Regions from separate parts of the Streptomyces sp. NPDC088812 genome, predicted to be linked through region 2. Evidence: riboswitches for the same ligand, from Rfam matches in the RefSeq annotation. Region 2 holds a riboswitch; each other region holds the start of a gene.
What was found. Region 2 has a riboswitch for cyclic di-AMP ahead of ACIP67_RS33225 (M23 family metallopeptidase). Riboswitches for the same ligand answer to the same signal wherever they lie in the genome.
Positions count from the first base shown of each region.

Region 1: linked by a shared signal. The riboswitch ahead of ACIP67_RS23165 (peptidoglycan DD-metalloendopeptidase family protein) and the one ahead of ACIP67_RS33225 (M23 family metallopeptidase) in region 2 are both predicted to bind cyclic di-AMP.
Region 3: linked by a shared signal. The riboswitch ahead of ACIP67_RS35820 (C40 family peptidase) and the one ahead of ACIP67_RS33225 (M23 family metallopeptidase) in region 2 are both predicted to bind cyclic di-AMP.
Region 4: linked by a shared signal. The riboswitch ahead of ACIP67_RS25425 (transglycosylase family protein) and the one ahead of ACIP67_RS33225 (M23 family metallopeptidase) in region 2 are both predicted to bind cyclic di-AMP.

Region 1 is NZ_JBIVJP010000013.1:99,577-103,036, reverse strand. Features, by position in the region: gene ACIP67_RS23170 (alpha-galactosidase) at 1-929, shown strand, start outside; cyclic di-AMP (ydaO/yuaA leader) riboswitch at 1,232-1,393, shown strand; gene ACIP67_RS23165 (peptidoglycan DD-metalloendopeptidase family protein) at 1,398-2,396, shown strand; gene ACIP67_RS23160 (hypothetical protein) at 2,692-3,460, shown strand, end outside.
Region 2 is NZ_JBIVJP010000023.1:49,009-52,468, forward strand. Features, by position in the region: gene ACIP67_RS33220 (GntR family transcriptional regulator) at 1-620, opposite strand, end outside; gene ACIP67_RS33225 (M23 family metallopeptidase) at 964-1,719, opposite strand; cyclic di-AMP (ydaO/yuaA leader) riboswitch at 1,733-1,900, opposite strand; gene ACIP67_RS33230 (M16 family metallopeptidase) at 2,158-3,460, opposite strand, start outside.
Region 3 is NZ_JBIVJP010000026.1:61,626-65,085, reverse strand. Features, by position in the region: gene ACIP67_RS35830 (helix-turn-helix domain-containing protein) at 1-204, opposite strand, end outside; gene ACIP67_RS35825 (ATP-binding protein) at 417-875, shown strand; gene ACIP67_RS35820 (C40 family peptidase) at 1,487-1,960, opposite strand; cyclic di-AMP (ydaO/yuaA leader) riboswitch at 1,964-2,176, opposite strand; gene ACIP67_RS35815 (hypothetical protein) at 2,516-2,824, opposite strand; gene ACIP67_RS35810 (ATP-dependent Clp protease proteolytic subunit) at 2,832-3,460, opposite strand, start outside.
Region 4 is NZ_JBIVJP010000015.1:85,445-88,904, forward strand. Features, by position in the region: gene eno (phosphopyruvate hydratase) at 1-536, opposite strand, end outside; gene ACIP67_RS25425 (transglycosylase family protein) at 887-1,648, opposite strand; cyclic di-AMP (ydaO/yuaA leader) riboswitch at 1,653-1,819, opposite strand; gene ACIP67_RS25430 (transglycosylase family protein) at 2,024-3,142, opposite strand; gene ACIP67_RS25435 (cytochrome P450) at 3,392-3,460, opposite strand, start outside.

The DNA of each region.
Region 1 (3,460 bases), on a different contig from region 2:
AAATGGTCAATCCGGACAGCGACCTCTACCGGGCGCACCCCGACTGGGTCCAGTTCCAGCCCGGACGGAAGCGGACGGAATTCCGCAACCAGCTCGTCCTCAACCTCGCCCGCGAGGACGTCCAGGAGTACCTCTGGCAGCAGCTCGACACCCTCCTGTCCAGCGCGCCCATCGACTACGTCAAGTGGGACTTCAACCGCTGCTTCACCGACGCCGGCTGGCCGGACGACCCCTACCCGCAGCGGCTCTGGGTCGACCATGTGCGCGCCCTGTACGCCCTGTTCGACCGGTTGCGGGCGGCCCACCCGGGCGTCGCCTTCGAGTCCTGCTCCGGTGGCGGCGGGCGGATCGACCTCGGTATCGCGGGCCGGACCGACCAGGTGTGGACGTCCGACAACACCGACCCGCTGGACCGGCTCGCCATCCAGCACGGCTTCAGTCAGGTGCACCCGGCGCGGATCATGGCCGCCTGGGTCACCGACAGCCCCAACACCCAGCTCAACGGCCGGGTCAGCTCACTGCGCTTCCGGTTCGTCAGCGCCATGGCCGGTGTGCTCGGGGTCGGCGGAGACCTCTCCGAGTGGACCGAGGAGGAGCTCGCCGAGGCGCGCGGCTGGGTCGAGCTCTACAAGGAGATCCGGCCCCTCGTGCAGCACGGCGACCTGTACCGGCTGCGGCCCCCGGAGGGCGGCCTGAGCGCCGTGCAGTACGTGCGAGGCGACGAGAGCGTCGTCCTCGCCTGGCTCCAGGCGCAGCGCTACGGCGAGCCGGCACCGGTGCTGCGGCTGCGCGGTCTGAACCCGGCAGAGTCGTACGAATGCATGGAAACGGGCGAAGTGCACCGAGGCGCGGTGCTGTTGAACCACGGACTGCGTACCGGGCTGCGCGGCGACCTCGATGCGGCGGTCATCCGGCTGCGTCGCATCTGAGAGTTCTGTCCGGATTGCATTCGTTCATCACAACTCGCCCCGGAATAAAGGACCCTGGAGACGTGTCACGTGAGGAGCGTCATATCCGTGACCGTGCGTCGCCCGTCATGCTCACGTAATCAAGGCGTTTTTATGGGCGTTCCGGGAAGTGCGGGCCCGGTGGTGCACGGAAAGTGACGGGGAATTCTCACAGAGGATCAAGAGAAAGGCGTGAACAGCGCAACCGCTGCTTGTTCCTGTGCGTCCTGGTCGCTTACGTTCCACACCAATCCGGACGGACGCCCAATCCTGCCGCCGCCCGGAGCCCGCACACACTCACCCGTATGTGGCAGGAGCGGGGGACCCACAGGTAGAACCGCCTGTTCCGGTCTCCGGAACGGCTAGGGGTAAAGCCGTGCCTCGGCGCGGCCGGGCATCTCCAGCCCGCACCCGACAGCTCACCTCGCAGGCGCCGGAGAGGAATCCGCCATGCCCGCGAAGGGTAAGCACCGCCGCCCGAAGACCCCGCGCTTCACCCGCTCCATAGCCGTCGCCGGAACGGGCGGCGCCGCGCTCGCCCTTCCGCTCATGGGTGCCGCCGGCGCCCATGCCGCACCGGCCCAGTCGGCGGCCCGGTCGGTCTCCTCCGTCGCGGAGAAGTCGGTCCAGGCCGCTCCGGTGGCGCAGCAGGCCGCCGCCGACGCGAAGTCCGCCACCGAGACCCGGACCTACACGGTGGTGGCCGGCGACTACCTCTCGAAGATCGCGGACGAGCAGAGCGTCAGCGGCGGCTGGCAGGAACTGTACGAGGACAACCGTCAGGCCGTCGGCGCGAACCCGTCGCTGATCCACCCGGGCCTCAAGCTGTCGATCGGCGAGCAGGCGGCCACGACCGGCACCACCAAGTCGCCGTCCACGTCGTCCGGTTCCTCCTCCTCGTCGAAGTCGTCGCAGTCCTCGAAGACGCAGTCCTCGAAGACGCAGTCGTCGAAGTCCACGCAGTCCTCGACGTCGGTGAAGTCCTCCGGCTCCTCCGCCGGGTCGACCACGCAGAGCGCCGAGAACACCACCGCCTCCAGCGGCTTCGTCCTCCCCGTGGCGAGCGCCGCCATCGGCACCCCGTACCGGATGTCCGGCAGCATGTGGTCCAGCGGCTACCACACCGGCGTCGACTTCGTCGTCTCGACCGGCACCTCCCTCAAGGCGGTCGGTGCGGGCACGGTCGTCTCCGCCGGCTGGGGCGGCGCCTACGGCAACCAGGTCGTCATCAAGCTCGCCGACGGCTACTACGCCCAGTACGCCCACCTGTCCTCGCTCTCCGTCTCGGCCGGCCAGACCGTCTCCGCGGGGCAGCAGATCGGCCTCTCCGGCGCGACCGGCAACGTGACCGGCCCGCACCTGCACTTCGAGATCCGCACCACGCCGAACTACGGCTCGGACATCGACCCGGTCGCCTACCTCCGCTCGCACGGGGTCTCCGTCGGCTGACCCCTCGCACGACCACCCGTCCGACACGCCACCGAAGGCCGGACCCGTTCCCGGGGTCCGGCCTTCGGTGGCTTTGCGCGTTCATGATCACTGTGTTGCGGTCGTATGGCAGGTCCCGCCGGACCGTCGACAGCGGGGGCGGAGGGGGGACACAGTGATCTCCAGCAAGGGGGCAACCGCTTTCCCCGCCCTCTCGTATGTCCGATTCCTCGAACGCCGTTCGGTTCCGTGGACGGCGACCGGGCCATCGCGAGGTGGCCGACCACACGACCACGCTCATCGTGAAGGACCACACGTGAACCCCACCCGACGCCGAAGAACCGTCGCCGTCACCGCCGCCGCCCTGCTGGCCGGGCTCTTCTCCGCACCCGCCGGCCAGGCCGCCGAGCAGCCGCGCCGGATCGTCGAGAACCTCGACCGCGGCCTGGTCGCCGTACCGTCCGGCGAGGGCACCTTCCTCAGCTGGCGCCTGCTCGGCACCGAGTACGCCCGGTACGGCGACGCGATCGCCTTCAACGTGTACAAGAACGGCCGCCGGCTGAACCGCGAGCCGATCAGGAAGTCGACGACCTACCAGGACGACTCCCGGGGCACGGGGACCTACACCGTGCGCGCGGTGGTCGACGGACACGAGCAGCGGCCGAGTTCCGCCGCCCTCGACTTCGCCGACGGGTACGCCGAGATCCCGCTCGCCGCGGCCGACGGCTACACCGTCCAGCACGCCTGGCCCGGCGACCTCGACGGCGACGGACGCTACGAACTCGTCGTCAGCCGGCTCTCCCAGACCCGGGACAGGTCCGACCTGCTGGAGGCCTACACCCTCTCCGGCGAGCGGCTGTGGCGGGTCGACCTCGGCCCCGGCTCCTACACCCAGGTCGGCGGGAACGGCGCCAACGACCCGGCGCCCGCCGCCGTCAGCGGATCCACCGCGATCGGCGGCTACCGCAACGACGACAACGTCACCGTGTACGACCTCGACAGCGACGGCAGGGCCGAGGTGCTGGTGCACACGGCCGACGGCACCACCTTCGCGGACGGCGCGCAGGTCACCGCCGCCTCGCCCG
Region 2 (3,460 bases):
AAGCGCAGCCGGTGCGCGGTGGAGGAGCGCTCGGTGTGGAGCGCCGTGAGCGACCGCGCGCGATCGCCGTCCCCGCGCGCCACCGCGTCCACGATCGCGCCGTGCTCCGCCCAGGACTCCACCGGGTTGGCCGGCGCCTCCACCGCGTACATCCACGCGATCTTGTGCCGGAGCTGGGTGAGCGTCGAGGTCAGGGCATGGCTGCCGGAGGCCTGGGCGAGCGTCTCGTGGAACCAGCCGCCCAGGGAGCGCAGATCCTCACTGCTGCCCCTTCTGGCGCGCTCCTGGCCCAGCCGGACGAGGCCGCGCAGCACCTTGAGGTGCGCCTCGGTGCGCCGCTGGGCGGCCCGGGAGGCGCCGAGCGGCTCCAGGAGCGTGCGCATCTCCAGCAGGTCGGCGGCCTCCTGCTCGGTCGGTTCGGCGACGCACGCGCCCGCGTGCCGCCGCGTGACGACGAATCCCTCCGCTTCCAGCGTGCGCAGCGCCTCCCGGACGGGGACGCGGGAGACGCCGTAGCGGCGGGCGAGGAGTTCCTCGGTGAGGCGGCTGCCGCGCTCGTAGACACCCGCGACGATGTCGTCCCGGATGGCCGTGCACACCGAGTGCGCCGGAATACGCATGACCGACCTCCGCCTTAATCCCCGTGAAACGTCGACGAATGACGTGTGTTCAGTGACTCTATTGCAGTGAGCCGCACATTCCGACGGTGAGCCGGAATCCAGGGATATTTTTTGGACAGCGAGGCGCAGGAAAACGGCGAAAGCCCCGGCCGCAGGGGCCGGGGCGGGAGGATGTGTCGCCGGGTGCCGTGACAGGTGGGGACGCGTCGCCGGGCGGGGACGCGTCGCCGGGCGGGCACGCGTCGCGGGGCGGTGCCGGCGGGCGGGTGGTGCCGGCGGCCGGTGGTGCCGGCGGTTCGCATGCGTCACCGGGTGGCGCCGGAGGCCGAGCCCCCGGACGTCGTCAGAGGCTCACACCGTGCTTGCGGAGGTAGGCGACCGGGTCGATGTCCGAGCCGTACTCGGCGCTCGTGCGGGCCTCGAAGTGCAGGTGCGGGCCGGTGACGTTGCCGGTCGCGCCGGAGAGGGCTATCCGCTGGCCGGCGGTGACCTTCTGCCCCACCGAGACGCTGATCGACGACAGGTGGCCGTACTGGGTGTACGTGCCGTCGCTCATCCGGAGCACGATCTGGTTGCCGTAGGCACCGCCCCAGCCCGCCTCGACGACGGTGCCGGCCCCGACCGCGTGCACGGTGGTGCCCGTCGAGGCGTGGAAGTCGATGCCGGTGTGGCTCCCGGACGACCACAGGGAGCTGCTCGCCCGGTAGGAGGTGGAGACGTAGGAGCCGGTGATCGGCGCCACGAAGGTGTTGAGGCGCTTGCGCTCGGCCTCACGGGCGGCGCGGGCACGTGCCTCGCGCTCCTCCTTGACCCTCTCGGCGGCCTCGGCGGCGGCTTCCTTGCGCGCGGCCGCCGCCTGGGCGGCCTGCTTCTGCGCGGTGGCCTGCTCGTCGATCCGCTCGGCGACCGTGTCGCCGATGGTGACGACGGGGATGAGGCCGGTCTGCTCGGCGGAGGGCTCCGCGGCGAGGGCGGGACCGGAGGCGGCGGTGCCGATGACGCCGGTGGTGGTGAGCGCCGCGATGCCCGCCGCGCGGGCGGAGGTGCGCTTCATCCGGCCGGGACGACGGTGCTTCCCGGTGGCGCAGGTGAACGCCATGAAGTTGAGCGGTCCTTTCCTTCCCTCTCGCCTACCGGGTTAGCTGACGGGTTCGGAGCAGGAAGGTCTCCTACGGACCCCCTCGCGACACGCGCGGGCGTCCGATTCACCCCAGGGACTTCATCGTTGGGTCCCCGGCTCCCCTGGCTCGCGCCGTACGGGGACTCGGCGATGGCTGTCCGGTGCCGCGGATGCGGCGCACTGCCCGACGAACAGCCCGGACGAACCTAGACGCGCCCGCGATCAATCCCCAAACGTGCCGCGGTTTTTGTAGCGCATGCCACAGGGCAGACAGGCAGCCTCTCCCCCAATTCGGACATCCCTTTCAGACATCGGAAGACATCGAAGGGCCCTGGTGACCGGCCGGTCACCAGGGCCCCGCACACACCCGTGTCACCTCGGGGCGCGTGCCTCGCCGTGGGTGGTGGAGCCCCGCGGCTACTCGGCCGGGACGACCTTCACCTCACCGATGCCCAGGGCCTGGACCGCGTCCTTGATCCGGCCCGCGTCACCGACGAGCACGGTCACCAGGCGGTCCACCGGGAAGGCGCTGACGACCGCCGCGGTGGCCTCCACGGTGCCGGTCGCGGCGAGCTGCTGGTACAGCGTCGCCTGGTAGTCGTCGGGCAGGTGCTGCTCGACCTGGTCGGCCAGGGTGCCGGCCACGGCCGCGGCGGTCTCGTACTTCAGCGGCGCGACCCCGACCAGGTTCTGCACGGCGACGTCCCGCTCGGCGTCGGTGAGCCCCTCGGCGGCGAGGGTGCGCAGCACCTTCCAGAGGTCCTCCAGCGCGGGGCCGGTGTTGGGGGTGTCCACGGAGCCGCTGATGGCGAGCATCGCGGCGCCCGTGCCGTCCGGCGCGGAGCGCAGCACCTGGCCGAAGGAGCGCACGCCGTAGGTGTAGCCCTTCTCCTCGCGCAGGACGCGGTCCAGGCGGGAGGTGAGGGTGCCGCCGAGGCAGTACGTGCCGAGCACCTGCGCGGGCCACACGCGCGCGTGCCGGTCGGGACCGACGCGGCCGATCAGCAGCTGCGTCTGGACGGCGCCGGGGCGGTCCACGATGACGACCCGGCCGGTGTCGTCGGCGGTCACCGGCGGCACCGGCCGCGGCTGCGCCGAGGAGCCCGTCCAGGCGCCCAGGGTGTCCCCGAGGAGCCCTTCCAGGTCGATGTCCGTCAGATCGCCGACGACCACCGCGGTGGCCGTGGCGGGGCGGACGTGCTTCTCGTAGAAGGCCCGGACGGCCCCGGAGTCGATCTTCTCGACCGTGTCGGCGGTGCCCTGGCGCGGACGCGACATGCGCGTGCCGGCCGGGAAGAGCTCCTTGGAGAGCTCCTTGGCGGCACGCCGGGAGGGGTTGGCCAGCTCGTGCGGGATCTCGTCGAGGCGGTTGCGCACCAGGCGCTCGACCTCGCTGTCGGCGAACGCGGGCGCCCGCAGGGCGTCGGCGATCAGACCGAGGGCCTTGGCCAGGCGGGAGGCCGGAACCTCCAGGCTCAGCCGGACGCCGGGGTGGTCGGCGTGCGCGTCGAGGGTGGCGCCGCAGCGCTCCAGCTCGGCGGCGAACTCCTCGGCGGAGTGCTTGTCGGTGCCCTCCGAGAAGGCCCGCGCCATGATCGTGGCGACACCGTCGAGACCGGTCGGCTCGGCGTCCAGGGGCGCGTCGAGGAAGATCTCGACGGCGACCACCTGCTGCCCCGGGCGGTGGCAGTGCAGGACGGTCAGGCCGTTGTCGAGCGTC
Region 3 (3,460 bases), on a different contig from region 2:
GGGATCGGACACGCCGTAGGCGTCGAGGAGTAACCGCACATCGGCGGGTTTCGTACCGCTGGTGCCGGTCTCGATCCGGCTCACCTTCGACTGGTGCCAGCCCACGAGCCGGGCCGCCTCGCCACTGGTCAGGCCGAGGCGGGCGCGCAGGGCCCGCAGTTCGGCGCCCAGTTTCCGGCGGCGCACCGCGGGACCGTGCTGCATGGAGTTCTCCTTACTCCCTACGAGCCGTCCAAATACGCTCTGCCGTGGCAGAGTTCACCGCATCGAGCGACAGATATATGCACATCTTGGGGGATCGCCACCGGTGGCGGCCCGCTGATGGCAATCTGGCGACGAAGCACCAGTCCGGGACCGTACTCGAACCATCCGCACCGTGTCGGACTCCGGTCCCGTGGGAAAGGGACGGCACCGCCATGGCAGACCATCTGGAAGCATCCCTCACTCTGCCGAGCGATCCCGCCTCGGTGTCCACGGCTCGCGCGTTCGTGCTGACCACGCTGGGGGGATGGGGTCTTCCCGCGGAGGCGGAGACGGCCGACACCGTCCGCCTCATCGTCTCCGAGCTCGCCACCAACGCTGTACAGCACACCTTCGGACAGTCGCCCACCTTCAGGGTGGACCTCCGGCTCGACCGGGACGAGCTGCTGCGCATCGGCGTCACGGACAGCCACCCGCGCTTCCCCAGGCGCCTGCCGGCCGCCGTCCAGCAGGACAACGGCCGTGGCCTGGTGATCATCCGGTGGCTGACCGCGGAGTGCGGTGGCAGACTCCGCGTCCGCCCCACCCGCGAGGGCGGCAAGACCATCTGCGTCGACCTCCCGTGGACGGTGCCCGTGGAGCCGGTGGCGACGGCGGGCCAACAGGAACCTTGACCCCGCTCGGATTCCGGTGGCGGAACGAGGAGCGGTGAGGGGGGTGGGGTGTGTGTGGGGGCGGGTGGCGGACGGCTGTGGGGACGGGGTGCGGGGACGGGGTGCGGAGGGCTCGGGGACGTGCGGGTGCGGGGCCAGTGGGAGGTGCGCGGGGAGGCGGGGGCCGCACGGGCGTGGCCGTCCGCCGGACGAGTGGTGTGCGGGGTGCGGGCGCGGGTGTCCGCCGAACGGGTGGTTTCGGAGGGCGTGAGGGCGGGCCGCGCGCTCGGCCGGCAGAGGCGGCGTGGGGGTGGCAGCGGCTGCCGCCGAGGGACCGGGAACGGCCGAGGGCGTGGTGCCGCGCAGCCGGGCGAGGTCCGAGGCGACCGGTGGGGACGGGCGGGGATCGGCGGCTGCGGAGGGCTGTGCAGCCGTGGAGGACTGCGAAGGCTACGGAGGGCCGCGAAGGCTACAGAGGGCTGTCACCGGCTGCGGGCGGCTGTGAACGGCTGTGTGACGGCCCTGGGCGTGGCGCAGACGGCGCGAGGCCGCCTGACCGGCCCCGGGCTCCGGGAGGCGGGCTCCGGAGGCGGTGGCGGCGCGTCAGGGACGCCGCCACCGCCTCCGGAGGGTCACTTGACCCGGCCGTACCAGACGCTCTTGGTCCAGATCTTCTGCAGCCTCACCACGTCCCCGGTCTTCGGGGAGTGCCAGATCTTGCCCTTACCGGCGTAGATCCCGACGTGGTAGACGTACGACCCCGAGTGGAAGAACACGAGGTCCCCGGCCTTGCGCTTGCTCGCCGAGATGTGGGTGGTCTTGTTGTACTGCTGGGCCGCCGTACGAGGCAGTTTCTTGCCCGCCTTCTTGAACGAGTACAGCGTGAGCCCGGAGCAGTCGAACCTGTTCGGCCCGGCGGCTCCGTACCGGTAGGGCGAACCCTTCTTGGAGGCCGCGATCTGGAGTGCCTTCGTCGCCGGGGTGGCGGCCGCCGCTTCGGAGGCGACACCCGGGACCACGATCGAGCCGCCCACGGCGGCGATGGCGAAGGCCGAGGCCGTGCCGGCCCGGGCCATGAGCGACGGGACACGATTCAGCGCAGTCATGCGCAACCCTTCGTCAGCCGCCTGTGAAGGATGACCTGTCGGATTCGGGCTGGCGAAGTTGCCCGGCCGCTGCTGCGGCTTCACCCCAAGGGCTGCTCGGTCCGGTCATGGCGCGACCGCTCCCGGCGACCCGTCGTGCTTGGGTCCTCCACTCCTGCCGATGCACTCCTGTCGACCGGTCATCCGGGCGGCGGCAGGACTCGGCGTCCGCCCGGACCGCCCCGCCGCTTGTGGCGGGGGCTTGTCGTCAGTCAGGGATCTTGGCGCACCGATGTCCGAAAATCCCAACGCAACCGGGGATTTGTGGGGTTACTCACCACTCACCCGTTCGGGTGGACACCCTGATGGCGGGTCAGGTGTCAAGGCGACGACATACCCCCCGACCAGCACTGGAACCCTCCGTTCCGGCGCGGTGCCCCTCATTTCGCGCAACCGCTGTGGGCTGGAAAAAGCAGCCGAGGATGGGCCGCCCGGGGGTACGCCGTTCGGTCCGTTTCAACTCGGGTCCGCGCGTCACGCTTTCGGCGAACACGGAGCCGTCGGGACACCCGTACGTCATCGGTCGGGGAGCGGAGGCATCGTGACGCGCGCCGTGCGGCGCTCCCCGTCGAGCACGCGCAGCGCCCGCGCGAGCGTCGGCGCGTGCAGTTCGCTCTCGCCCCGCTGGTGCATCAGCGTCAGCGCGTCGCGCAGCGCGGTCGCCCTGCTCACCAGCGCCTGGGCGGCGCGCAGTCCGCGGTAGGTGTCGCCGTCGCGGGCGGGGTTGATCCGGCCGAGCAGGTCGACCACCTCCAGGTAACGGTCGATCAACTCGGCCTCGGCCCGGGTCAGCGCGGGCAGCGGGGGCAGCTCGGGAGGCAGCATCGGCGGCTCACCCCACGCCCGGCAGGCCGCCGGAAGCCCTGCGGGCCGGGACCACCCGGTCCGCCAGGCCGTACTCCACGGCCTGGCGGGCGTCGAGGATCCGGTCGCGTTCGAGGTCGGCGCTCACCTGCTCCGGACGGCGCCCGGTGTGCCGTACGAGCATCTCCTCCAGGCGGGTGCGGGTGCGGGCCAGTTCCCCGGCCTGGACGACCAGGTCGCTGGTCTGCCCCCGCACCGGCTCCGGCAGCGCCGGCTGGCGGAGCACCACGCGCGCGCCCGGCAGCACGGACCGCTTGCCCGGTGTGCCCGCGGCCAGCAGGACGGCGGCGGACGAGTCGGCCCGGCCCAGGCAGACGGTCGCCACGTCGCAGGTGACGTACCGCAGCGTGTCGTAGACGGCCGACATCGCGCTGAACGAGCCGCCCGGGGAGTTGACGTACAGCGAGATGTCCCGGTCGGGGTCCCGGTGCTCCAGGTACATGAGCTGGGCCATCACGTCGTTCGCCGCGGTGTCGTCGATCGGCGTGCCCAGGAAGACGATGCGCTCCTCCAGCAGCTTGGAGTACGGGTCCAGCGTCCGGTGCCCAGAGCCGGTGCGTTCGGTGAACTCGGGCAGGACATGGCGGGCGGACGGTC
Region 4 (3,460 bases), on a different contig from region 2:
AGGGCCTCGGAGAAGGACTCCGCGCCGATGGGGGCGATCATGAACTCCTGGATGTCCACGTTGGAGTCGGCGTGCGAGCCGCCGTTCAGGATGTTCATCATCGGCACCGGCAGCAGGTGCGCGTTCGGGCCGCCCAGGTAGCGGAAGAGGGGCAGGTCGCTGGCCTCGGAGGCGGCGTGGGCGACGGCGAGGGAGACGCCGAGGATGGCGTTGGCGCCGAGGGAGCCCTTGTTGTCGGTGGCGTCCAGGTCGAACATCGCCTGGTCGATCAGGCGCTGCTCGGTGGCGTCGTAGCCGACCAGTTCCGGGCCGATCTGCTCGATGACGGCGAGGACGGCCTTCTCGACGCCCTTGCCCTGGTAGCGGTTCGGGTCGCCGTCGCGGAGCTCGATGGCCTCGAAGGCGCCGGTGGAGGCGCCGGACGGGACGGCGGCACGACCCGTGCTGCCGTCGTCGAGGCCGACCTCGACCTCGACCGTGGGGTTGCCTCGGGAGTCCAGGATTTCCCGGGCTACGACGACGTCGATGGACGGCACGAGCATCTCCTTAGTGGGATGTGACGCTGGTTGTGCGGGGCACGTGGGCCGCGGGCGGCCCTTGTTGATCCCTTGATGTGGCCTTGCGACTAGAGCCTAACCGTCCCGGGGCCGCCGACAGCCGACCGACCGCCCCGTGGACAGGCTGACGGTACACATTGTTCCCGCCCGGAACAAAGAGGGTGACCAACAGGCGGATGGCGGGCGGGCAAAGAAATGCCCCGCCCCGGCGCGTACGGGGGAACGCGCGCCGGGGCGGGGCGCTCGCGGGGACGGGGGGGACCCTCACGAGGTCTTCAGTGTGCGGACCACGCCTGTGCGGGAGCTGTGGCCGCCCTGGGAGCCAGGTGTCACTTCAGGTGTAGCTGCTGGCCCGGGTAGATGAGGTCGGCGTCGTCGACGATGTCCTTGTTGAGCTGGAACAGCTTCTCCCAGCCGCCCGCGACGTCCTGCTCCTGGGCGATGGAGCTGAGGGTGTCGCCGGTGACCACCTTGTACTCGCCGTCGCCCTTCTCGACCTTCTGACCGGTCGGGGTGGTGACCGTCTCCTGGCTCTGGGCGGCCGGGCGCTCGGCGGAGCGGGAGGCGCTCTGCTGCTCGGTCGAACGGCTGGTGGTGCCGGAGTCCGAGGAGCCGGAGCCGCTGGAGGTGGAACCGGCGGAGGAGCCCGCGGAAGAGCCGCCGGAAGAACCGCTGGAGGAGCCGGCCGAGGAGTCGGACGAGGAGGAGCCGGTGTAGGCGGCGCCGGACAGGCCCTTGCCGCAGACCGGCCAGGCGCCCTTGCCCTGGCTCGCGAGGACCTTCTCGGCGACCTGGATCTGCTGGGACTTGGTGGCCTTGTCGGCGGTGGCGGCGTACTGCGTGCCGCCGTTCGCGGCCCAGGTGGAGGCGGAGAACTGGAGGCCGCCGTAGTAGCCGTTGCCGGTATTGATGGACCAGTTGCCGCCGGACTCGCACTGGGCGACCGCGTCCCACTCGGAGGCGGTGGCGGCGGAGGCGTTGCCGGCCGCCATCAGCGGGACGGCGACGGCGGCGCCGGTGACACCCGCGACGGCGATGGCGCGGGTGGCCTTGGACGGACGACGGTGCTTGCCCTTGCCGGAAAACAGCATGGATCGATCCCCTCACCGACGCCTGCGAGGTGAGCTGTCGGGTTCGGGCCGGTTGAGTTGCCCGGCCACTCCTCTCCGGGAGGCGTGGCTTCACCCCTAGCCGCGTCCGTCAACCACCCGGTGCGGCACTTACCTTGGGTCCCCCGCTCCTGCCTGCGGCGCTTGACGCGACGACTGTTCCCGGGTGGCCGCTGGCAGGATTCGGCGTTGCGACGGCCGGGGCTCGGATTGCCGAGCGGTCATGACCGTAGGCAGGCGATCGGGGGAATTTCAAAGACGATCAGGGCTTCTGAGACTCATCCCACACTTTCGCCGAACCGGACATTCGACGCGAAGCGTGACGCGAACTCCCCCCGTTTTCACGGCTTTTACGCCCTATTCGGCCCCTGTCGCAAGCGTCTGACCGGGCACGATGTTGCTCGGGTCGGCGCCGATGACGTCCTTGTTCTCGGCATAGAGCGCACGCCATCCGCCTTCGAGGCCAAGGGAGTCGGCGATGGTGACGAGGGAGTCGCCCGCCTGGACGGTGTAGGTCGCCGCCGTTCCGCTGAGGGTGTCGGCGGCGTGCCGGCCGGAGGAGGCGGTGGTGGTGCCGTCGGCCGCGCTCTCGTCGGCGGTACCGCCGCGGTGGCGGCCCGAGCCGTCGGACGCGGTGCCGTCGGACGTGGTGCCGCTGGACACCGCGTCGGCCGAACCGGTGTCGACCAAGCTCCAAGCGCCCACGTCCTGGGTCGGGTTGCCCGAGGCGTCCGCCTCCGGGGCCGCGCTGGACGAGCCGCCGCCCGCCGCGGAGCCGCTCGCACCGGACCCGGTGGACGTGTCGGACGTGGCGGACGTGTCCGACGCGGAGGAGGAAGAGGAAGAAGGGGACGATGCGGACGCTTCCGGGGAATCCGTGGCGGATCCGGTGGCCGCGTCGGTGGCGCCCTCGCCGGAATCCGCCGAGGAGCCGGAGGAGTCGGAGGAGTCGGAGGAGTCGGAGGAGTCGGAGGACTTGGAGGAGGAGCCGGAGGAATCCGACGAGTCGGACGACCCCTTGGACAGGTCGGACAAGCCGGACGTCACGGAGGAGTCGGACGAATCCTCGGCCACGCCGGTGTCCAGGTCCGCCGAGCCGGAGTCCGCGCTCAGACCGGACGTCAGCCCGCACGTGCCCCACGCGCCGACACCCTGGTCCGCGAGGACCTTCTGGGCGACGGATATCTGCTGGTTGCGGCTGGCCAGGTCCGGGCGCGGGGCGTAGTCGAGCCCGCCGTACGCCTCCCAGTTCTCCTGGGTCAGGGACAGGCCGCCGTACTCACCGCCGCCCTCGTCGGCGCTCCAGGAGCCCCCGGTCTCGCACTCCGCCACCGTGTCCCACACCGTGTTGTCCGCGGCGCTCGCGCCGGTGGCGCCGAGCAGCGGGATGGCGATGGCCGAGCCGGTCACACCGGCCGCGACGAGGAGGGCCGGGGCCTGGCGGGGGCGACGATGACGACCGTTCCCGGTGAGCATGCGGGGGGCCTTTCTCGAGACAGCATTGACCCGCGCGACGGGTGGTGCCGAGGCGCCGCGCTGACGAGTGAACGTATCGGCACACGATCACTTGTCACAAGTTAATGCCGCGCGGATCACGTGAAGATCACAGAGTCGAGAAGCCGACACTTCCGCTTCGCGACTCCCTCACATGACGGTCGGTCAGCGGACGGCTGCGGGGTGTGGGTGGTGGTCAGGGGGCGTGCGTCACTCGCCGAGGCGCGTGCGTCACTCGCCGGGGTGCGTACGTCGCTCACCGGGGTGCGTACGTCGCTCACCGGGGTGCGTGCGTCGCTC